One region of the Streptomyces sp. NPDC058469 genome, then DNA from elsewhere that is predicted to be linked to it. Evidence: riboswitches for the same ligand, from Rfam matches in the RefSeq annotation. Region 1 holds a riboswitch; the other holds the start of a gene.

Region 1 (9,756 bases):
GCGAGAGCGACCTGCCGGGCGGTGTCGCCGAGCGGCAGGTCGTCGCGGACGAAGGACCAGGCGAGCATGGTGACCGGTCCGGTGAGCATGCCCTTGACCGGACGGCCGGTGAGCGACTGGGCGTACGCCGTCCAGCGCACCGTCATCGGTTCCGGGCGGGAGATGTCGCCGGCCAGGATCGGCGGACGGACGTAACGGGTGCCGTAGGACTGGACCCAGCCGTGCTGCGTGGCGAGGTAGCCCGTCAGTTGCTCGGCGAAGTACTGGACCATGTCGTTGCGTTCGGGCTCGCCGTGCACGAGGACGTCAAGGCCGGTCTTCTCCTGGAACGAGATCACCTCCTGGATCTCGGCCTTGACGCGCTCCTCGTAACCGGCCGTGTCGATCCGTCGCGCCCTCAAGTCGGCCCGCGCGGTGCGCAGTTCGGCGGTCTGCGGGAACGAGCCGATCGTGGTCGTGGGCAGCGTCGGCAGCCCGAGACGCGTGCGCTGTGCCGTGGTCCGTTCGTCGTACGGCTGGGAGCGGCGGGCGTCGGCGTCCGTGACCGCGGCGGCCCGAGCCCGTACGGCGGGGTCGCGGGTGAGCGCCGAACCGGCGCGGGAGGCCAAGTCGGCGCGGTTGGCGGCGAGTTCGGCGGCGATCGTGTCGGCGCCCTGGGCCAGGCCCTTGGCGAGCGTGACGATCTCGCTCGTCTTCTGCCGCGCGAACGCGAGCCAGCGCAGGATCTGCGGCTCGATGTCCCGCTCGGCGGATGCGTCGAGCGGCACATGGAGGAGCGAGCAGGAGGCGGCCACGTCGACCCGGTCGGCCAGCCCGAGCAACGTGCCCAGTATGGCAAGGGACTTGGTGAGATCGTTGACCCAGACGTTACGGCCGTTGACCACGCCCGCGACCAGCCGCTTGCCGGGCAGCCCGCCCACCGCGGCGAGGGCGTCCAGGTTGGCGGCTGCGGACTCGGTGAAGTCGAGCGCGAGGCCCTCCACCGGAGCCTTCGCGAGGACGAGCAGTGCCTCGCCGAGCCGGTCGAAGTAGGAGGCGACCAGGAGCTTCGGCCGGTCGGTGAGGCCTCCGAGGTCACGGTATGCGCGTGCGGCGGCGTTCAGTTCGGCCGGGGTGCGGTCCTGGACCAGGGCGGGCTCGTCGAGCTGCACCCACTCCGCGCCCGCCGCCCGCAGGTCGGCGAGGACCTCGGCGTACACGGGCAGCAGCCGGTCCAGCAGGGTCAGCGGATCGAAGCCCGCCGCAACTCCCGGTGCGGGCTTGGCGAGCAGGAGGTAGGTGACCGGGCCGACCAGGACGGGACGGGCGGTCAGGCCCAGGGCGAGGGCCTCCTTCAACTCCGCCACCTGCTTGGTGGAGTCGGTGGTGAAGACGGTGTCCGGGCCCAACTCGGGCACCAGATAGTGGTAGTTGGTGTCAAACCACTTCGTCATCTCCAGCGGCGCCACGTCCTGGGTGCCGCGCGCCATCGCGAAGTACCCGTCCAGCGCGTCGAGTTCGACGGCGGCGCGGTGTCGTTCGGGGATCGCGCCGACCATGACGCTGGTGTCCAGGACGTGGTCGTAGTACGAGAAGTCGCCGGTGGGCACTTCGTGGATGCCGGCCTCGGCCAGCTGCTGCCAGTTGGTGCGGCGCAGTTCGGCGGCGGTGGTCCGGAGGGCGTCGGCGTCGACGCGGCCCTTCCAGTAGCCCTCGATGGCCTTCTTCAGTTCCCGGCCCCGGCCCTGACGGGGGTAGCCGTACACGGTGGCCCGTGCTGCCGCGGCTGCGGACTTCGCTGTCACGGAAATCTCCTTCGCGAGATATCTCCCTGGATCCCGGCGGGACGTGAGCGCGAAGGTGCGACGAATCGGGCGGACGCACGGTGAACTGTGCCCGCCGATATGTGCGCCGACCCGCCCACGAGGTCACCGGGATTCCGCGCGCGAATGCTTCGCGTGCGGGCAGGTGGCAGGTCTTCGGACTTGCGGGCACGGCCTCTTTTTTTAACCGGAGGCCACCTACTGGCCGTCGCTTCCCAGGTCCTTTTCTCCGGGCCCAGTGCGTATGACGGCGGTCGTTCCCGCTTACCGCTGCGGGGCAGTCCCGGAATTTCACCGGGTTCCCTCTTGCGACGCGTTCCGTCTGGCTGACGGGGCGAACCAGCTGCGCCGCCAGCCTAAAGGGTGGGGGGTGGTTGCGTCGATTTTTGTCTGCCGGCCCGGTGGGGGCTGGTCGCGCCCACGCGGCTGAGCCGCAAATCGATACAGCCCCGCGCCCCTGAAAACAAGGTGGACACAGTCGGCCCTGATCCAAGTGCGGAGCCGAGTCAGCTTGGGCCGGTGCCGAACGCTCTCAGGATTTGTTCGGCCGCCAGTGTTGCCGTCAACTCGCCCTCGCGTACCTGGCGTTCGAGGTCCGGAGTCAGCGCACGTACCGTCGGATCCGAGTGCAGCCTGCCCAGGAGTTCATCGCGGACCATCGTCCACGTCCAGTCCACCTGCTGCTCGCTGCGCTTTGCGGCAAGGCGGCCCGTGGAGTCCAGCAGCGACCGGTGCTGTTCCAGGCGCTCCCAGACCGTGTCCAGGCCGGTGCCCTCGCGGGCGCTGCAGCTCAGTACCGGTGGGGTCCAGGCCGCGTCGGCGGGGTGCATCAGGCGCAGCGCGCCTGCCAACTCCCGTGCCGCGCCCCGCGCGTCGCGCTCGTGCGGGCCGTCCGCCTTGTTGACGGCGATGACGTCCGCCAGCTCCAGGACGCCCTTCTTGATGCCCTGCAACTGGTCGCCGGTGCGGGCGAGGGTCAGGAGAAGGAAGGAGTCGACCATGTTCGCTACGGCGGTCTCCGACTGGCCGACGCCGACCGTCTCGACGAGGACGACGTCGTAGCCCGCCGCCTCCATCACCACGATCGACTCGCGGGTCGCCTTCGCGACGCCGCCGAGTGTGCCCGCGGTGGGGGAGGGGCGGACGAAGGCCGCCGGGTCGACGGCCAGGCGTTCCATGCGGGTCTTGTCGCCGAGGATCGATCCGCCCGTGCGGCTCGACGACGGGTCCACGGCGAGCACCGCGACCCGGAAGCCGAGCGAGGTGAGCAGCGTGCCGAACGCGTCGATGAACGTCGACTTGCCGACACCGGGCACACCGCTGATGCCGATCCGCCGGGCCTGGCCGCTGTGCGGAAGTAGTTCGGTCAGCAACTCCTGTGCCATGACCCGGTGTTGGGGTTTGGTCGACTCGACGAGCGTGATGGCGCGGGCCACCAGCGCCCGCTTGCCGTCGAGTACGCCCTTCACATAGGTGTCGACCTCGATCACGGGGTGTGCCCGAGGTCGGTGGCCAGCCGCTTCACCAGGTCGTGGGCCGCGTCCGGGATCACCGTCCCGGGCGGGAACACGGCCGCCGCGCCCATCTCCAGGAGCGTGGGCACGTCCTGCGGCGGGATCACCCCGCCCACCACGATCATGATGTCCTCGCGGCCCTCCTCGGCGAGGGACTCCTTCAACGCCGGTACGAGGGTGAGGTGTCCGGCGGCGAGGGACGAGACCCCGACGATGTGCACGTCCGCCTCTACGGCCTGGCGGGCCACCTCGCCGGGGGTCTGGAACAGCGGGCCGACGTCGACGTCGAAGCCGAGGTCGGCGAAGGCGGTGGCGATCACCTTCTGACCGCGGTCGTGGCCGTCCTGGCCCATCTTGGCGACCAGGATGCGGGGGCGGCGGCCCTCGGACTCCTCGAACTCGGCCACGAGGGTGCGGGTGCGCTCGACGGACGGGGACTCGCCGGCTTCGGTGCGGTACACACCGGAGATCGTACGGATCTGGCTCGCGTGCCGCCCGTACACCTTCTCCAGCGCGTCGGAGATCTCGCCGACCGTCGCCTTCGCGCGGGCCGCGTTCACCGCCAGCTCCAGGAGGTTTCCGGTGCCTTCGGCCGCGCGGGTCAGGGCGTGGAGTGAGTCCTGGCAGACCTGTTCGTCGCGCTCCGCGCGCAACCGCCGTAGTTTCTCGATCTGTTGGGTGCGTACGGAGGAGTTGTCGACCTTGAGGACGTCGATCTGCTCGTCGGTCTCCACGCGGTACTTGTTGACGCCGATGACCGGCTGGCGTCCGGAGTCGATGCGGGCCTGGGTGCGGGCCGCGGCCTCCTCGATGCGCAGCTTGGGGATGCCCGCGTCGATGGCCTTGGCCATACCGCCCGCGGCCTCGACCTCCTCGATGTGCTGCCAGGCGCGGCGCGCGAGGTCGTACGTCAGCTTCTCGACGTACGCGCTGCCGCCCCACGGGTCGATCACGCGGGTCGTGCCGGACTCCTGCTGGATCAGGAGCTGGGTGTTTCGGGCGATGCGCGCGGAGAAGTCGGTGGGCAGGGCGAGGGCCTCGTCGAGGGCGTTGGTGTGCAGCGACTGGGTGTGGCCCTGGGTCGCCGCCATCGCCTCGACGCATGTGCGCGTCACGTTGTTGAAGACGTCCTGCGCGGTCAGCGACCAGCCCGAGGTCTGCGAATGGGTGCGCAGGGAGAGGGACTTGGCGTTCTGCGGGTCGAACTGTTTGACCAGCCTGGCCCAGAGCAGCCGGGCCGCGCGCATCTTCGCGATCTCCATGAAGAAGTTCATGCCGATCGCCCAGAAGAAGGAGAGCCGGGGCGCGAACGCGTCCACGTCCATCCCCGCCTCCCGGCCCGCCCGGATGTACTCCACCCCGTCGGCGAGGGTGTACGCCAGCTCCAAGTCGGCCGTCGCGCCCGCCTCTTGGATGTGGTAGCCGGAGATGGAGATGGAGTTGTAGCGGGGCATCCGCTGCGAGGTGTAGGCGAAGATGTCGGAGATGATCCGCATCGACGGCTTCGGCGGATAGATGTAGGTGTTGCGGACCATGAACTCCTTGAGGATGTCGTTCTGGATGGTCCCGGCCAACTTCTCTGGCGGCACGCCCTGTTCCTCCGCCGCCACGATGTAGAGCGCCAGTACCGGCAGCACGGCGCCGTTCATCGTCATCGACACGGTCATCTTGTCCAGCGGGATGCCGTCGAAGAGCTGCCGCATGTCGTAGATCGAGTCGATCGCCACGCCCGCCATGCCGACGTCACCGGTCACGCGCGGGTGGTCGCTGTCGTAACCCCGGTGCGTGGGCAGGTCGAAGGCGACCGACAGGCCCTTCTGACCGGCCGCGAGATTGCGCCGGTAGAAGGCGTTGGACTCCTCGGCCGTGGAGAAGCCCGCGTACTGGCGGATCGTCCAGGGCTGGTTGACGTACATCGTCGGGTACGGGCCGCGCAGATACGGCGCGATGCCCGGGTAGGTGGCCAGGAAGTCCAGGCCCTCCAAGTCCTGCCCGGTGTACAGGGGTTTGACCGCGATGCCCTCCGGGGTCTCCCAGAGGAGGTCGTCGCCGCCGGCCGCCTTCTTGACGGCGTCGCGCCACTCGTCGGCACCGGCGTCGGCGGCCGGGGCCCCCAGCTCGATCCCGGAGAAGTCGGGGATGCGCCCCATCGCTGCCATCAGGACACTCCCATGCGGTCGAGGGTGGCGGAGAGCACGGCTACGGCGTCGCAGCCCGCGAAGACATACGCGTCGACACCTGAGTACTGCCCGGGACGGCCCGCGAGGAACACGTGCCGGGCACCGGCCGACCTCAACTCCCCGGCGATCTCGGCCGCTTGCTCCTCGTACAGCGCGTCGCTGGAGCACAGGCAGGCCTCGGTGGCCCCGCTGTCCGCGAACCCGCCCTCGGTGACGGGCTCGATGCCGCCCGCCTGGAACAGGTTCGACGCGAAGGCGAGGCGTGCGGTGTGCGCGGCGGCCGGGCCGAGCGCGGCCAGGAAGACGCGCGGCCGGGAGCCGGTCGCCGCGAGGTGGGCGTCGGAGCGGGCGCGGAGTTCTTCGTAGGCCTCGTCGCGGCGCACGCGCGGCAGCCCGCCGGAGGGGACCGCGGGGGCGGGTGCGCGCTCCGGGAGGCGCTCGGCGAGGTTGGGGAACTCGCTGACGCCGGTGATGGGTTCGCGGCGCTTGGCGAGTTTCGCGCTGCGGGCCGCCCAGGTCGCGGCGAGGTCCTCGCGGAGGCGGCCGGATCGCAAGACCTCTGCCTGGCCGCCCTGTTGCTCGATGTGCTGGAAGAACTCCCAGCCCGCGTGGGCGAGTTCGTCCGTGAGCTGCTCCACATACCAGGAGCCGCCCGCCGGGTCGATCACCCGGGACAGATGCGACTCCTCGACCAGGATCGTCGAGGTGTTGCGGGCGATCCGGCGCGCGAACGCGTCCGACAGACCGAGCGCGTGGTCGAAGGGCAGCACGGTGACGGACTCGGCGCCGCCCACCCCGGCGGCCAGCGTCGCTACCGTCGTGCGCAGCATGTTCACCCACGGGTCGCGGCGGGACATCATCACCGGCGAGGTCACCGCGTGCTGCACCTGCCCGCCCGGCGCCCCGCACACCTCGGCCACCCGCGCCCACAGCCTGCGCGCCGCGCGCAACTTGGCGATGGTGAGGAACTGGTCGGCGGTGGCCGCGTACCTGAACTCCAGCTGGCCGACGGCCTGTTCGACGCTCAGCCCCGCCTCGGTCAGCTCACGCAGATAGGCGACACCGGTCGCCAGCGACGCGCCCAACTCCTGCGCCGCCGAACCGCCGGCCTCGTGGTACGGCAGCGCGTCCACCGTCAGCGCGCGCAGCCCCGGGTGCTCCTCGGCGCAGCGCCGGGCGAGCGCGGCGACGGGCGCGAAGGCGAAGCCCTCGTCCCCGGTGCGGGCCGCGAAGCCCAGCGGGTCGGCGCCGAGGTTGCCGCGGGCGGCATCGCGCGCGACACCCCGCTCCTCGTACAGCCGTAGCAACTCGCCTGCCGCGGGCTCGACTTCGCTTCCCGCGTCGAGGACGACGGGCGCCAGGTCGAGATAGACGCCGTCGAGGGTGCTGCCGAGGGACGCGACCGGGATGCCGCGCTCGCCCACGACGAGCCACAGCGAGGTGACGCCGTTCTCCAGGTCCCCGAGGACCGCGGTGCCGTCCGCGGTCGTGTGCCGCTGGCGTACGTCCCAGCCGCCGAGGGTGTTGCCCTCGGCGCGGCCACCCCGTACGAAGGGGGCGAAACCGGGGAGGCCGGGATCGGGCGCGGAGTCGTCCGCGGTGTACAGGGGACGGGCGCGGAGTCCGTCCTCCAGCGAGGTGGACAGGGCGTCTTCCGCTGCGGCGCCCGAGACTTCCTTGCCCGACTTGCGCAGTACGCCTTCCACCAGGCGTTGCCACTGCTCATGGGTCGCGTCAGGGAACTCGGCGGCCAGCGAGAGCCCGTCGTCGGGCAGGACCGTCATGCTCGGATGCTAGGGCAAATGTGCAGGTGAGCAGCAGAGGACGTGGCTGTGACCTTGACCTCTCCGTGCGGTCTAGACCAGTTCCTCGACCCCCTCCTGCCCTCCCTGCCAGGGGCTACAGCCCGATGTCCCTGCGGTTCATGTCGTCCAGGGACTCGCGGCGGACGAGCACGCGCGCGATCCCGTCGGCCACCGCGACGACCGGCGGACGGCCGACGAGGTTGTAACCGGACGCCATGGACAGGTGATATGCGCCGGCCGCCGGTACGGCGAGGAGGTCACCGGGGCGTACGTCGCCGGGGAGCGCCACCTCGTCCGCGAGGATGTCGCCCGCCTCGCAGTGCCGGCCCACGACGGTGACCAGCCGGGGTGGCGCGGTGGCGGGGCGGCCGATGAGCCGGGGTGCGTAGCGCACGCCGTAGAGCGCGGGCCTGGGGTTGTCGCTCATGCCGCCGTCGACCGCGACGAACGTGCGGTCGCCGGTGCGCTTCACTGCGAGCACCCGATACACAGCCACCCCGGCGGGGCCGACGATGGCCCGGCCCGGTTCGAGGGTGAGCCGGGGCACGGGCAGCCCGGTGCGGGCGCAGCCGTCTTCGAGCTCGGCGCGGACCCGGCCGGCGAGGACGGAGATGTCGAGTCGTTCCTCGCCGGGGCGGTAGGCGATGGCGTGACCGCCGCCGAGGTCCAACTGCGGGAGGGTGACGCCGTGTTGGTCGCGGATGCGGGCCAACAGCCCGACCATGCGCCGCACTGCGGCGACGTACGGCTTCGTGGTGGCGATCTGCGAGCCGATGTGGCAGTGCAGGCCCACGAGTTCGAGGTGCGACTGGTCGAGGATCCGGGTCACGGCGTGCTGCGCGGAGCCGTCGGTGATCGACAGGCCGAACTTCTGGTCGTCGGTGCCGGTGCGCACCTTGACGTGGGCGCCGGCCGCGACGCCGGGCACCACCCGCACCATCACCTTCTGGCGGCTGTCGGCGGGCGTGATCGCGGCCAGCCGGGCGATCTCCGAGGTGCTGTCGACGACGATCCGGCCGACCCCGAGGCGGAGCGCGGTGCGCAGGTCGTCGGGGCTCTTGGCGTTGCCGTGCAGCACGATGCGCTCCGGCGGGAAGCCGGTGGAGACGGCGAGCGCGAGTTCGCCCGCCGAGCAGACGTCGAGGCCGAGCCCCTCCTCCCGCACCCAGTGGGCCATCGCCCGGCACAGGAACGCCTTGGCCGCGTAGACGACATCGGCGTCCGGGAACGCCGTGCGGTACGTACGGCAGCGGTCGCGGATCTCCTGCTCGTCGAGGACGTAGACAGGGGTGCCGAACCGGTCGGCGGCCTCGGCGAGCGGGACACCGCCGACGGTGAGGTCGCCGGCGGGGGAGGGGCGGGTGGAGCGGGGCCAGACGGAGAGGCTGTCGGCGTCGTCCGCCGAGAGCTGGGGCAGGACGTGCAGCGGGGCGTCCAGGATGGACATGGGGTCTCCTCAGCCGATCAGCAGGTTCAGGCAGGCGACGACGGCGGCGGCGCCGGTCACCCGCAGGGCACCGACGTGCTGGGGATGCCGGCGGCGCCAGGAGTTCGCCCGCTCCCGCACAGCGGCCGCCGTACGGTCGGCCGTCGGGGCGGAGAACTGCGGGTCGACGGTGAGAGCGGTGACGCCGAGCGGTGCGGCGAGGGCGCGCAGCGCGGGTTCGGAGAGCCTGATGCTTTCCTGCCCGCTGCCGAGAGTGGCGGCGAGCCGCGCCGCCGAGGTGAAGCCGACCGCCGTACGGCCGCCCAGCGGAGTACGGAAGAACCGGGCCGTACAGCCCGCGGGACCCGACCGGACAGGGACGTACAGAAGTCCGGCCGGGAACCGTTCGGCGGGCTCGGAGTCCTCGGGGTCCTTGAGGTCGTCGGCATGCTCGGTGTGCTCGGCTTGCTCTACTGGAGACATCGTGCGGCTCCTCGTGGAAGGTGACGTGCGGGGCCCGGCCGGATCGACCGGGCGCTCCTCGAAGCTATGCCCGCAGGGCGGGGGTACGGGTGCCTCGCTGACGGATGCTTGACGGGTAGCGGCGCAGCTATAACGCCCTGCTGACGGGGGTGGGATGCCTGGTCGGAGCGGTGCCGTCGCCCGCCCCCTCTCCTCAGCCCCCGCCCTCCGTCAACTCCCGCGCGTCGACCGCCAGACGCAGTGAGATTCGGCGGTGCAGGGAGGCCAGCTCGCTCTCCAAGGGCGACGGCGGCACCGTGAGAACCGGGCACGCGGCGTGGGTGACGCAGTAGCGGGCGACGGACGGGAACAGGGCGCGGAGCGGTCCGCGCGGGCCCGCGCCGATGACCAGGAGGTCGTCGGGGCGGTCGGCGGTCTCCACCAGGGCGCGGCCCGCCGTACCGCGGACGACCAGCCCCCGGAACGGGACCCCGGGGCCCGTCTCGCCGAAGGCCGCGTCGAGAACGGCGAGGAGCCGGTCGGCGGCGTCCCGCCGGAGATGGGACG
Region 2 (9,756 bases), on a different contig from region 1:
GTCCGGGTAGCGCATGGGGCGGAGGGTCAGCTCGAAGCCCGGGTCGAGGAGGTTCTTTTCGGTGGAGCTCATCTACTGGCACGCCTCGCAGGACTCGGGGTTCTCAAGGGAGCAGGCAACCGCGTCCTCGTCGGGGGTCAACTGCTGTACGGGGGCGGTGGGTTGGGCTTGGGCCTGGGCCGCGCGGGCGATGCGGGTCGCCGGGCGGGAGCGCAGGTAGTACGTCGTCTTCAGGCCCTGCTTCCAGGCGTACGCGTACATCGAGGAGAGCTTGCCGATCGTCGGCGTCTCCAGGAACAGGTTCAGGGACTGGGACTGGTCCAGGAACGGGGTGCGGGCGGCGGCCATGTCGATCAGGCCGCGCTGCGGGATCTCCCACGCCGTGCGGTACAGGTCGCGGACGTCCTGCGGCACCCAAGTGAAGCCCTGCACCGAGCCGTTGGCCTCGCGCAGCGCCTCCCGGGTCTGCGCGTCCCACACGCCGAGCTGCTTCAACTCGTTCACCAGGTAGGAGTTGACCTGGAGGAACTCGCCGGACAGCGTCTCGCGCTTGAACAGGTTGGAGACCTGCGGCTCGATGCACTCGTACACGCCCGCGATGGACGCGATGGTGGCGGTGGGCGCGATGGCCAGCAACAGGCTGTTGCGCATGCCGACTTGGGCGATACGTTCCCGCAGCGCGGCCCAGCGCTCGGGCCAGGTGAGCTCCACGCCGTAGTGGTCGGGGTGCAGGACACCGCGGGCCGTACGGGTCTTCTCCCAGGCCGGGAGCGGGCCGTTGCGCTCGGCGAGTTCGGCGGACGCCTCGTACGCGGCGAGCATCATGCGCTCGGCGATACGGGTGGACAGCGCCTGGGCCCGCGGTGAGTCGAAGGGGACGCGCAGCTTGAAGAAGACGTCCTGGAGGCCCATCGCGCCCAGGCCCACCGGACGCCAGCGGGCGTTGGAACGGCCCGCCTGCTCGGTCGGGTAGAAGTTGATGTCCACGACACGGTCGAGGAAGGTGACGGCCGTGCGGACCGTCTCGTCCAGCCGCTCCCAGTCGATGTCACCGTCGACCACGAACGCGCCCAGGTTCACCGACCCCAGGTTGCAGACCGCCGTCTCGCCGTCGTCCGTGACCTCCAGGATCTCCGTGCAGAGGTTGGAGGAGTGGACCGTGTGGCCCGGCTCGGCCGTCTGGTTGGCGGTGCGGTTGGCCGCGTCCTTGAAGGTCATCCAGCCGTTGCCGGTCTGCGCGAGGGTGCGCATCATGCGGCCGTAGAGGTCGCGGGCCGGGATGGTCTTCTTGGCCAGCCCCTGCGCCTCGGCCTTGCGGTACGCGGCGTCGAACTCGTCGCCCCACAGGTCGACCAGCTCGGGCACGTCGGCGGGGGAGAAGAGCGACCAGTCGCCGTTCTCGTTCACCCGGCGCATGAACTCGTCCGGGATCCAGTGCGCCAGGTTCAGGTTGTGCGTACGACGGGCGTCCTCACCCGTGTTGTCCCGCAGCTCCAGGAACTCCTCGATGTCGGAGTGCCAGGTCTCCAGGTACACCGCGGCGGCACCCTTGCGCCGGCCGCCCTGGTTCACCGCGGCGACCGAGGCGTCCAGCGTCTTCAGGAACGGGACGATGCCGTTGGAGTGCCCGTTCGTCCCGCGGATCAGCGAACCGCGGCTGCGGATGCGGGAGTACGACAGTCCGATGCCGCCGGCGTGCTTCGAGAGTCGGGCGACCTGGTGGTAGCGGTCGTAGATGGAGTCCAGCTCGTCCAGCGGGGAGTCGAGGAGGTAGCAGGACGACATCTGGGGGTGCCGGGTGCCGGAGTTGAAGAGCGTGGGGGAGGACGGGAGGTAGTCCAGGCGGCTCATCAGGCGGTAGAGCGCGGCGACTTCGTCCAGGGCGCGGTTGCCGTCGTTCTCCGCGAGGCCGGACGCCACGCGCAGCATGAAGTGCTGGGGGGTCTCGATGACCTTGCGGGTGATCGGGTGCCGCAGGAGGTAACGGCTGTACAGGGTGCGCAGGCCGAAGTAGCCGAAGCGGTCGTCGGCCTCGGTGTCGATCAGCGCGTCGAGGCGGGCCGCGTGCAGCTGGGCGAACTCGGCGGTGCGGTCGGCGATGAGGCCCTCGCGGTGGCCCACGGCGACGGACTCGGTGAACGTCGTGACGCCCTGGGAGGCGGCCTCGGCGGCGATGCTGATCGTCAGCAGCCGGGCGGCGAGGCGGGAGTAGACGGGGTCCTCGGAGATGAGGCCGGCGGCCGCCTCCGTGGCCAGCTCGCGCAGTTCCGCCACGTCCGCGTGCGCGGACCGGCCGCGCAACGTGGCGGCGGCGACCCGGCCGGGGTCGGCGTCGGGGAGGTCGGCGGTCAGCTCGGTCAGGGTCCGCAGGATCGCGGCACCGGGGCCGTCGGCTCCGGGAACGGTCGCTCCGGGAACGGCCGTTCCAAGAACGGTGGTTCCGGTTCCGGCCGCCTCGTTCGCCTGGGTCGCTGATGCCGGCTCTGCTGGCGCGATGGTCACGGTGGGGCTCTCCCTCGCTCGGCACGGGGCCTCGCTGAGGGCAGGCGGCAGCACACGAGCGCACGGGGCGTCGCGTCCACCGGCCCACTCCACGAGGCCCGGACGTCATGCGCCCTGGCCGGGTGGCCGGACGCGCGCCGTCGGCAGGTCCTCGGACTGACCAGGCGTGCATATGCACGCAAGTACACCGTTGCGGGACAGTTCCGGATTCGCACCGGATTCCCCTGCGGCGACAGCGAGCATGAGCATACATCTTGTGCTCACCCGTCACGCCACCACCAGATGTTGTGTCGCGGTGGTTTCAGAGTGTCAGCTGATAGGTGAGCAGAGTGAGATCGTCCAGGTGCGGCACGGGGTTCCAGTCGCGGTCGGGGGTGCGGACGAAACCCAGGCGTTCGTAGATGCGGTGGGCCGCGTGCATGGCCGACTGGGTCGAGAGAACTACGGCTGTGCAGCCCTCGGTGGCCCGTGCGCGGTCGACGCAGGCGCGGACGAGGGCCTCGCCGGCGCCTCGGCCGCGGGCCGTGCGGTGGATTGCGAGGGCGCGGATTTCCGTCTCTCCGGGGCGCGCTATGTCTGCGACGGGGCCGGGGCCGGGGACGAAGGTGACGCCGCCGAGGAGGTGGTCGCCGTCCACCGCGACGAGGATCTCGGCGGCTGCGGCTCGGCTTGCCACGTCCTTCAGCACGGGGAGGTAGGGGTCGGTCTCGCCGTAGTCGAGTAGGCCGTCTTCTAGGTAGGCCTGGGCTGTGAGGGTGCCGAGGGGTTCGTATTCGGTGGGGTTCGCTCGGCGGATTTGGATGTCCATGTGGATCAGTGTGTACGAACAGCGGGCCGCCGAGGGGGTGCTCTCGGTGGCCCGCTGCGGGTTCGTTGTGGCTGGGCGTGCCCACGCGGCGGAGCCGCATATCGATACAGCCCCGTGCCCCTTGGGAACCTCAGTGACCGGCGATCACAGGGAGCTCCTCCTTCACTCCCGGGTCGCCCGCGTCCGCTGTGTAGTCGGCCGGGCTTGTCTCGTCGATACCGTCCGGCGCCTTGAGGGCCTTCAGAGCGAACGTGAGGACCACCGTCACCACGACGTTCAGCACGAACGCCGTCAGGCCGATGTAGCCGATCTCGCCGATGCCGGGGATCTCCTTGGACGAGCCGCCGAAGTGGTCCTGGGTCGGGGAGGCGACGCCGTAGGCGGCGAGGGTGCCGTAGATCATGCCGACCGCCCAGCCGGCGAGGAGGGCCCAGCGGTGGAACCAGCGGGTGAAGAGGCCGCCCACCAGGGCCGGGAAGGTCTGGAGGATCCAGATGCCGCCCAGGAGCTGGAAGTTGATGGCGACCGTCTTGTCCATGGTGAGGACGAAGGCCAGGGCGCCGACCTTCACCAGGAGTGAGACGATCTTGGAGACCTTGGTCTCCTGGGCCGGGGTCGCGTCCGGTTTGATGAAGTCCTTGTAGATGTTGCGGGTGAAGAGGTTCGCCGCCGCGATGGACATGATCGCCGCGGGCACGAGCGCTCCGATGCCGATCGCCGCGAAGGCCACGCCCGCGAACCAGTCCGGGAACATGTTCTCGAACAGCTGCGGGATCGCCAACTGCCCGTTGGTGACCTTGACTCCGGCCGCGATCGCCATGAAGCCGAGCAGCGCGAGCAGGCCCAGCATCAGTGAATACAGCGGCAGGATCGTGGTGTTGCGGCGGATCACGTTGCGGCTCTTCGAGGAGAGCGTGGCCGTGATCGAGTGCGGGTACATGAACAGGGCCAGCGCCGAGCCCAACGCCAGTGTGGCGTACGTCCATTGGCCCGCCGGTGCGGGTACCAGGCCGCCCGCTCCCGCCGCCTTGAACTTGGCGCCCGCCTTGCTGAAGATGTCGTCGAAGCCGCCGAGCTTGATCGGGATGTAGATGATCGCCACCGTGATCACGATGTAGATCAGCCCGTCCTTCACGAACGCGATCAGCGCGGGCGCCCGCAGGCCGGACGAGTAGGTGTACGCGGCCAGCACGGCGAACGCGATCAGCAGCGGCAGGTCCTTCACGAACCAGTTGGAGTTCGCGCTGCCGCCCACCCCCATGACGTCCAACACGGCCTGGATGCCGACCAGTTGGAGCGCGATGTACGGCATCGTCGCGAGGATTCCGGTGACCGCGACCGCCAGCGACAGCCCCTTCGAGCCGAAGCGCCCGCGCACGAAGTCGGACGTCGTCACGTATCCGTGCTTGTGCGACACCGACCAGAGGCGGGGCAGGAACGTGAAGATCAGCGGGTACACGAGGATCGTGTAGGGCACGGCGAAGAAGCCGGCCGCGCCCGCCGCGTAGACCGCCGCCGGGACCGCCACGAACGTATACGCCGTGTAGAGGTCGCCGCCGAGCAGGAACCAGGTGACCCAGGTGCCGAACGACCGTCCGCCCAGGCCCCATTCGTCGAGGCTCTGCTCGTTGTCGGCCCGGCGCCAGCGCGCGGCGAGGAAGCCCAGGGCCGTGACGGCCAGGAAGAAGAAGATGAAGACGCCGAGGGCGACGCCGTTCACGCCGTCGTTCACCGGTTACCTCCATGGCGGGTCCGCTGGTCGCGCTGCCACAGCTTGTAGGCGGTCATCGTCAGCGCCGTCGAGATCAGCACCCACAGCATCTGGTACCAGTAGAAGAACGGGATGCCGATGAACGTGGGGTCGATCTTGGTGTAGGAGCCGACCCAGAGCAGCGCCACGAAGGGCGCGATGAGGCAGACGGCGATGACGGCGCGGGCCGGTGTTACGACCGGTGCCACGACGGGCGGTGCCACTTCGGGCGGTACTTCCGGCACATCTGACATATCGCGGCTCCGTCACCTCAATGATCGCCTGTGTAATGCGCAGGCAATGTAGGTCACGGCGTCGCGCATGCGGAAGACCCCGTCCGCATATCGGCATGTCGATTTCGTGAAGACGTGACATCGGTGTCAACGGCGGGGGTCAACAGCAGCGGAAACCCTGTCGCGGGTCGGCCTCCTGGCGGGCCGTCCGCATCCGTTCGAAGTCCCGCCGGTTCGGGACCTCCGCGTCGGGGTGGTCCCGGCGGACGTGCGCGACATAGCGGTCGTACGCCGACTCGTCCATCAACTCCCGGACGTACCACCGCACTCCACGGACCGTCCGGCTAGCCGCCCGTCCGAGCGCCGACCGCATCGCGTGCCGCCTCCTCCTTCTCCTCCCGGGTCGGGATCAGCCCGGCCGGTGCCACGATGTTCGACTCGACGTACGGCGTCTCGCTCAGCGTGGAGAGCGCGGGGCGGCGGATGTGCCGGACGCAGACCCGGAGCGCGTCCGCGATCACGACGACGACCAGCACCGCGAGAATGGCCGAAAGCACTCCGTCCACCGTGGAGTTGGTGACGACGGTGTGCATGTCGTCCATGTTCTTGGCGGGCGGCAGGACCTTGCCCGCGTCGATCGCGTCCTGGAACACGGACCGTTGCTTGAAGAAGCCGACCTTCGGGTCGCCGGAGAACACCTTCTGCCAGCTCGCGGTCAGGGTGACCGTCGCGTCCCAGGCGAGCGGAATCCCGGTGATCCAGGCCCACTTGAGGCGTCCGGACTTCACCAGGAGGGTGGTGCAGACGGCCAGGGCGACGGCGGCGAGCAACTGGTTGGAGATGCCGAAGATCGGGAAGAGCTGGTTGATCCCGCCGAGCGGTTCGTGGACGCCGACCCAGAGGAAGTAGCCCCAGAGCGCGCACACGATCGCACTCGTCAGGGCCAGGCCCGGCTTCCAACTCACGTTCTTGAAGGGCCGGTAGACGTTCCCCAGCATGTCCTGGAGCATGAACCGGCCCACGCGCGTGCCCGCGTCCAGCGCGGTCAGGATGAACAGCGCCTCGAACATGATCGCGAAGTGGTACCAGAAGGCGCGCAGACTCCCGCCGGTCACCTTGGAGAAGATCTCCGAGACGCCGACCGCGAGGGTGGGCGCACCGCCGGTGCGGGACAGCAGGCTGGCCTCGTCGACGTTCTTCGCGGCCTGCGCGAGGTCGGCGGGGGAGATGTGATAGCCCCAACTGCTCACCACCTGCGAGGCGTTCTGCACCGTCGTGCCGATCGCGCCCGACGGGGCGTTCATCGCGAAGTAGAGACCCGGGTCGATGATGCTCGCGGCGACCAGGGCCATGACGGCGACGGACGACTCCATCAGCATGGCGCCGTAGCCGATCATGCGAATCTGTGTTTCCTTCTGGATCATCTTCGGGGTCGTACCGCTCGATATGAGCGAGTGGAAGCCGGACAGGGCCCCGCAGGCGATCGTGATGAAGACGAAGGGGAAGAGCGAGCCGGCGAAGACCGGGCCGTTGCCGTGTTTCGCGAAGTCGGTGACGGCGGGCATCTTCAGGGCGGGCAGGGCGACCACGACCCCGATCGCCAGCAGGCCGATGGTGCCGATCTTCATGAAGGTGGAGAGGTAGTCGCGCGGGGCGAGCAGGGTCCACACCGGCAGGATCGAGGCGACGAAGCCGTACGCCACCAGCCAGACGACCAGGGTCGAGGGCGCGAGGGTGAAGGTGCCGGCCCAGGACGACTCGGCGACCCAGCGGCCCGCGACCAGGGCGAGCAGCAGCAGGGCCACGCCGATCAGGGAGACCTCGGAGACCCGGCCGGGGCGAAGTACCCGTAGGTAGAAGCCCATCAGGAGGGCGATCGGGATGGTCATGCCGATGGAGAAGGTGCCCCAGGGGGAGGAGGCCAGCGCGTTCACGACGACCAGGGCCAGCACGCCGAGCAGGATGATCATGATGGCGAAGGTGCCGAGGAGCGCGGCGGCGCCGCCGAAGGGGCCGATCTCCTCGCGGGCCATCTGGCCAAGGGACCTGCCGTCGCGCCGAGTCGAGAAGAACAGCACGACCATGTCCTGGACCGCGCCCGCGAAGATGACGCCGACGATGATCCAGACCGTGCCGGGGAGGTAGCCCATCTGCGCGGCCAGTACGGGTCCGACGAGCGGTCCTGCGCCGGCGATCGCGGCGAAGTGGTGGCCCAGCAGGACGCGGCGGTCGGTGGGGTGGTAGTCGATGCCGTTGTCGAGGCGTTCGGCCGGGGTGGCCCGGGTGCCGTCGACCTTCAGGACCTTGTACACGATGAACTTGGCGTAGAAGCGGTAGGCGATGGCGTACGAGCCGAGCGCGGCGGCGACCATCCAGGCGGCCGACACGTTCTCGCCCCGCGCCAGCGCGAGCACGGTCCAGCCCGCCGCGCCGACCAACGCGACGAGGGTCCAGACGACGATGGTTCGGACGTTCGCGGTAGGCACCGGGGAGTCCTCCCGTCCATGCGGCGACGGGAGGAACGTAGAGCAACCCGGGTAACTCCGTAAGTCCCCTAGTCCTGCCGGCGCTTCAGTCGCGCCACGAACTAGTCCTGCGGGCGCTTGAGTCGCGCCACGAACTTGTAGCGGTCCCCGCGGTACACCGACCGCACCCACTCCACCGGCTTGCCCTCCTTGTCGAGGGAGTGGCGGGAGAGCATCAGCATGGGCAGGCCGACGTCGGTGCTGAGGAGGCCGGCCTCGCGCGGGGTGGCCAGCGAGGTCTCGATGGTCTCCTCGGCCTCGGCGAGATGGACGTCGTAGACCTCGGCGAGCGCGGTGTACAGGGACGTGTACTTGACGAGTGACCTGCGCAGGGCGGGGAAGCGCTTCGCGCTGAGGTGGGTCGTCTCGATGGCCATCGGCTCGGCGTTGGCCATGCGCAGGCGCTCGATGCGCAGCACCCGGCCGCCGGCGGTGATGTCGAGCAGGTCGGCGAGGGTGTCGTCGGCGGTGATGTAGCCGATGTCCAGGAGCTGCGAGGTCGGTTCGAGGCCCTGGGCGCGCATGTCCTCGGTGTACGAGGTGAGTTGGAGGGCCTGGGAGACCTTCGGCTTGGCGACGAACGTGCCCTTGCCCTGGATGCGCTCCAGGCGGCCCTCGACGACCAGTTCCTGAAGGGCCTGTCGCACGGTGGTGCGCGAGGTGTCGAACTCCGCGGCCAGGGTGCGCTCGGGCGGGACGGGGGTGCCGGGTGGCAGCGTCTCCGTCATGTCGAGGAGGTGCTTCTTCAGGCGGTAGTACTTCGGCACACGCGCGGTGCGGACGGTGGCCCCACCCTCGTTCTCCGCACTGCTGACGTCGGTGCTCATGCTCCGCCTTCCCGGCTCCGGACAAGGGTCACTTGGTGATCCCCTCTGTATACCGTCGCCGTCTCTTTTGGTCTAGTCCACAGCGCCAAGTGGTCTAGCGGAAGACAGTACTCCGGCACGGTTGTTTTCGCTGCCTTCTTACTTAAAGGTTCCTGCATATGTAGGTCGCATAACGGCTGGTCAGGGCCGTTTCGAGCACCCTTGACAGGCCCTCTGGTCTGGTCCAAGCTCCCGGTACTGGTCTACACCATTGGTTCAGGTCCCGGCTCTTGGGCGGGAGGTGTGGCAGGCATCCCTGAGGAGGGTGGCGTGAAGCGCAAGCTGATAGCCGCGATCGGTATCGCGGGCATGATGGTCTCCATCGCGGCGTGCGGGGGCAACGACGACAAGGGCTCTTCGAACAGCGGCGCCGACGCCAAGGAGCTGACCGTCTGGCTCACCGTCGACGCGCAGAACAACTGGCCCCAGCTGGTGAAGGCGGCCGACGCGGCCGTGCAGAAGGCGCACCCGGGCGTCAAGATCAAGCACGAGTACTACGGCTGGCCGGACAAGAACACCAAGCTCGACGCGGTTCTCGCCACCGACAAGGTGCCCGACGTGGTCGAGATGGGCAACACCGAGATGCTGGGCTACATGGTCAAGGGCGCCTTCGCACCCGTGGACCCCTCGAAGTTCACCAACTCCTCCGCCTGGCTCGACGGCCTCAAGGCCTCGGTGACCTACGACGGCAAGACCTACGGCGTCCCCTACTACGCCGGTGGCCGCGTCGCCAACTGGCGCAAGGACATCGCCGCTTCGGTCGGCATCAAGGCCCCGCCGACGACGTACACCGAGCTGACCGCCGACCTGGACAAGATCCAGAAGAAGGAAGGCAGCAAGTTCAGCGCCTGGTACCAGCCCACCCGCGACTGGTACGCGGCCATGTCCTTCGTCTACGACGCCGGCGGCGCCATCGCCACCCAGTCCGGCAGTGACTGGAAGGCCAGCCTCTCCTCGCCCGAGTCCATCAAGGGACTCAACGAGTGGAAGTCGGTCATCGACAAGTACATGCACGGCGACAAGACCAAGGACGAGTCCGACCGTTACATCGTCTACGGCCAGGGCAAGGCGT

What was found. A riboswitch is a leader RNA that binds a small molecule or an ion and turns the genes downstream of it on or off. The one in region 1 is predicted to bind cobalamin.
Region 2: another riboswitch for cobalamin. It lies ahead of ACFWP5_RS11065 (ribonucleoside-diphosphate reductase subunit alpha); the one in region 1 lies ahead of metE (5-methyltetrahydropteroyltriglutamate--homocysteine S-methyltransferase).

The regions. Positions count from the first base shown of each region.
Region 1 is NZ_JBHXME010000079.1:36,060-45,815, reverse strand. It holds gene metE (5-methyltetrahydropteroyltriglutamate--homocysteine S-methyltransferase) at 1-1,784, opposite strand, end outside; cobalamin riboswitch at 1,932-2,161, opposite strand; gene meaB (methylmalonyl Co-A mutase-associated GTPase MeaB) at 2,309-3,292, opposite strand; gene scpA (methylmalonyl-CoA mutase) at 3,289-5,475, opposite strand; gene ACFWP5_RS29440 (methylmalonyl-CoA mutase family protein) at 5,475-7,280, opposite strand; gene lysA (diaminopimelate decarboxylase) at 7,396-8,748, opposite strand; gene ACFWP5_RS29430 (SAV_915 family protein) at 8,758-9,210, opposite strand; gene ACFWP5_RS29425 (universal stress protein) at 9,404-9,756, opposite strand, start outside.
Region 2 is NZ_JBHXME010000016.1:18,902-28,657, reverse strand. It holds gene ACFWP5_RS11070 (ribonucleotide-diphosphate reductase subunit beta) at 1-72, opposite strand, end outside; gene ACFWP5_RS11065 (ribonucleoside-diphosphate reductase subunit alpha) at 73-2,502, opposite strand; cobalamin riboswitch at 2,627-2,786, opposite strand; gene ACFWP5_RS11060 (GNAT family N-acetyltransferase) at 2,804-3,310, opposite strand; gene mctP (monocarboxylate uptake permease MctP) at 3,441-5,042, opposite strand; gene ACFWP5_RS11050 (DUF3311 domain-containing protein) at 5,039-5,314, opposite strand; gene ACFWP5_RS11045 (YbdD/YjiX family protein) at 5,454-5,666, opposite strand; gene ACFWP5_RS11040 (carbon starvation CstA family protein) at 5,638-7,779, opposite strand; gene ACFWP5_RS11035 (GntR family transcriptional regulator) at 7,881-8,645, opposite strand; gene ACFWP5_RS11030 (extracellular solute-binding protein) at 8,955-9,756, shown strand, end outside.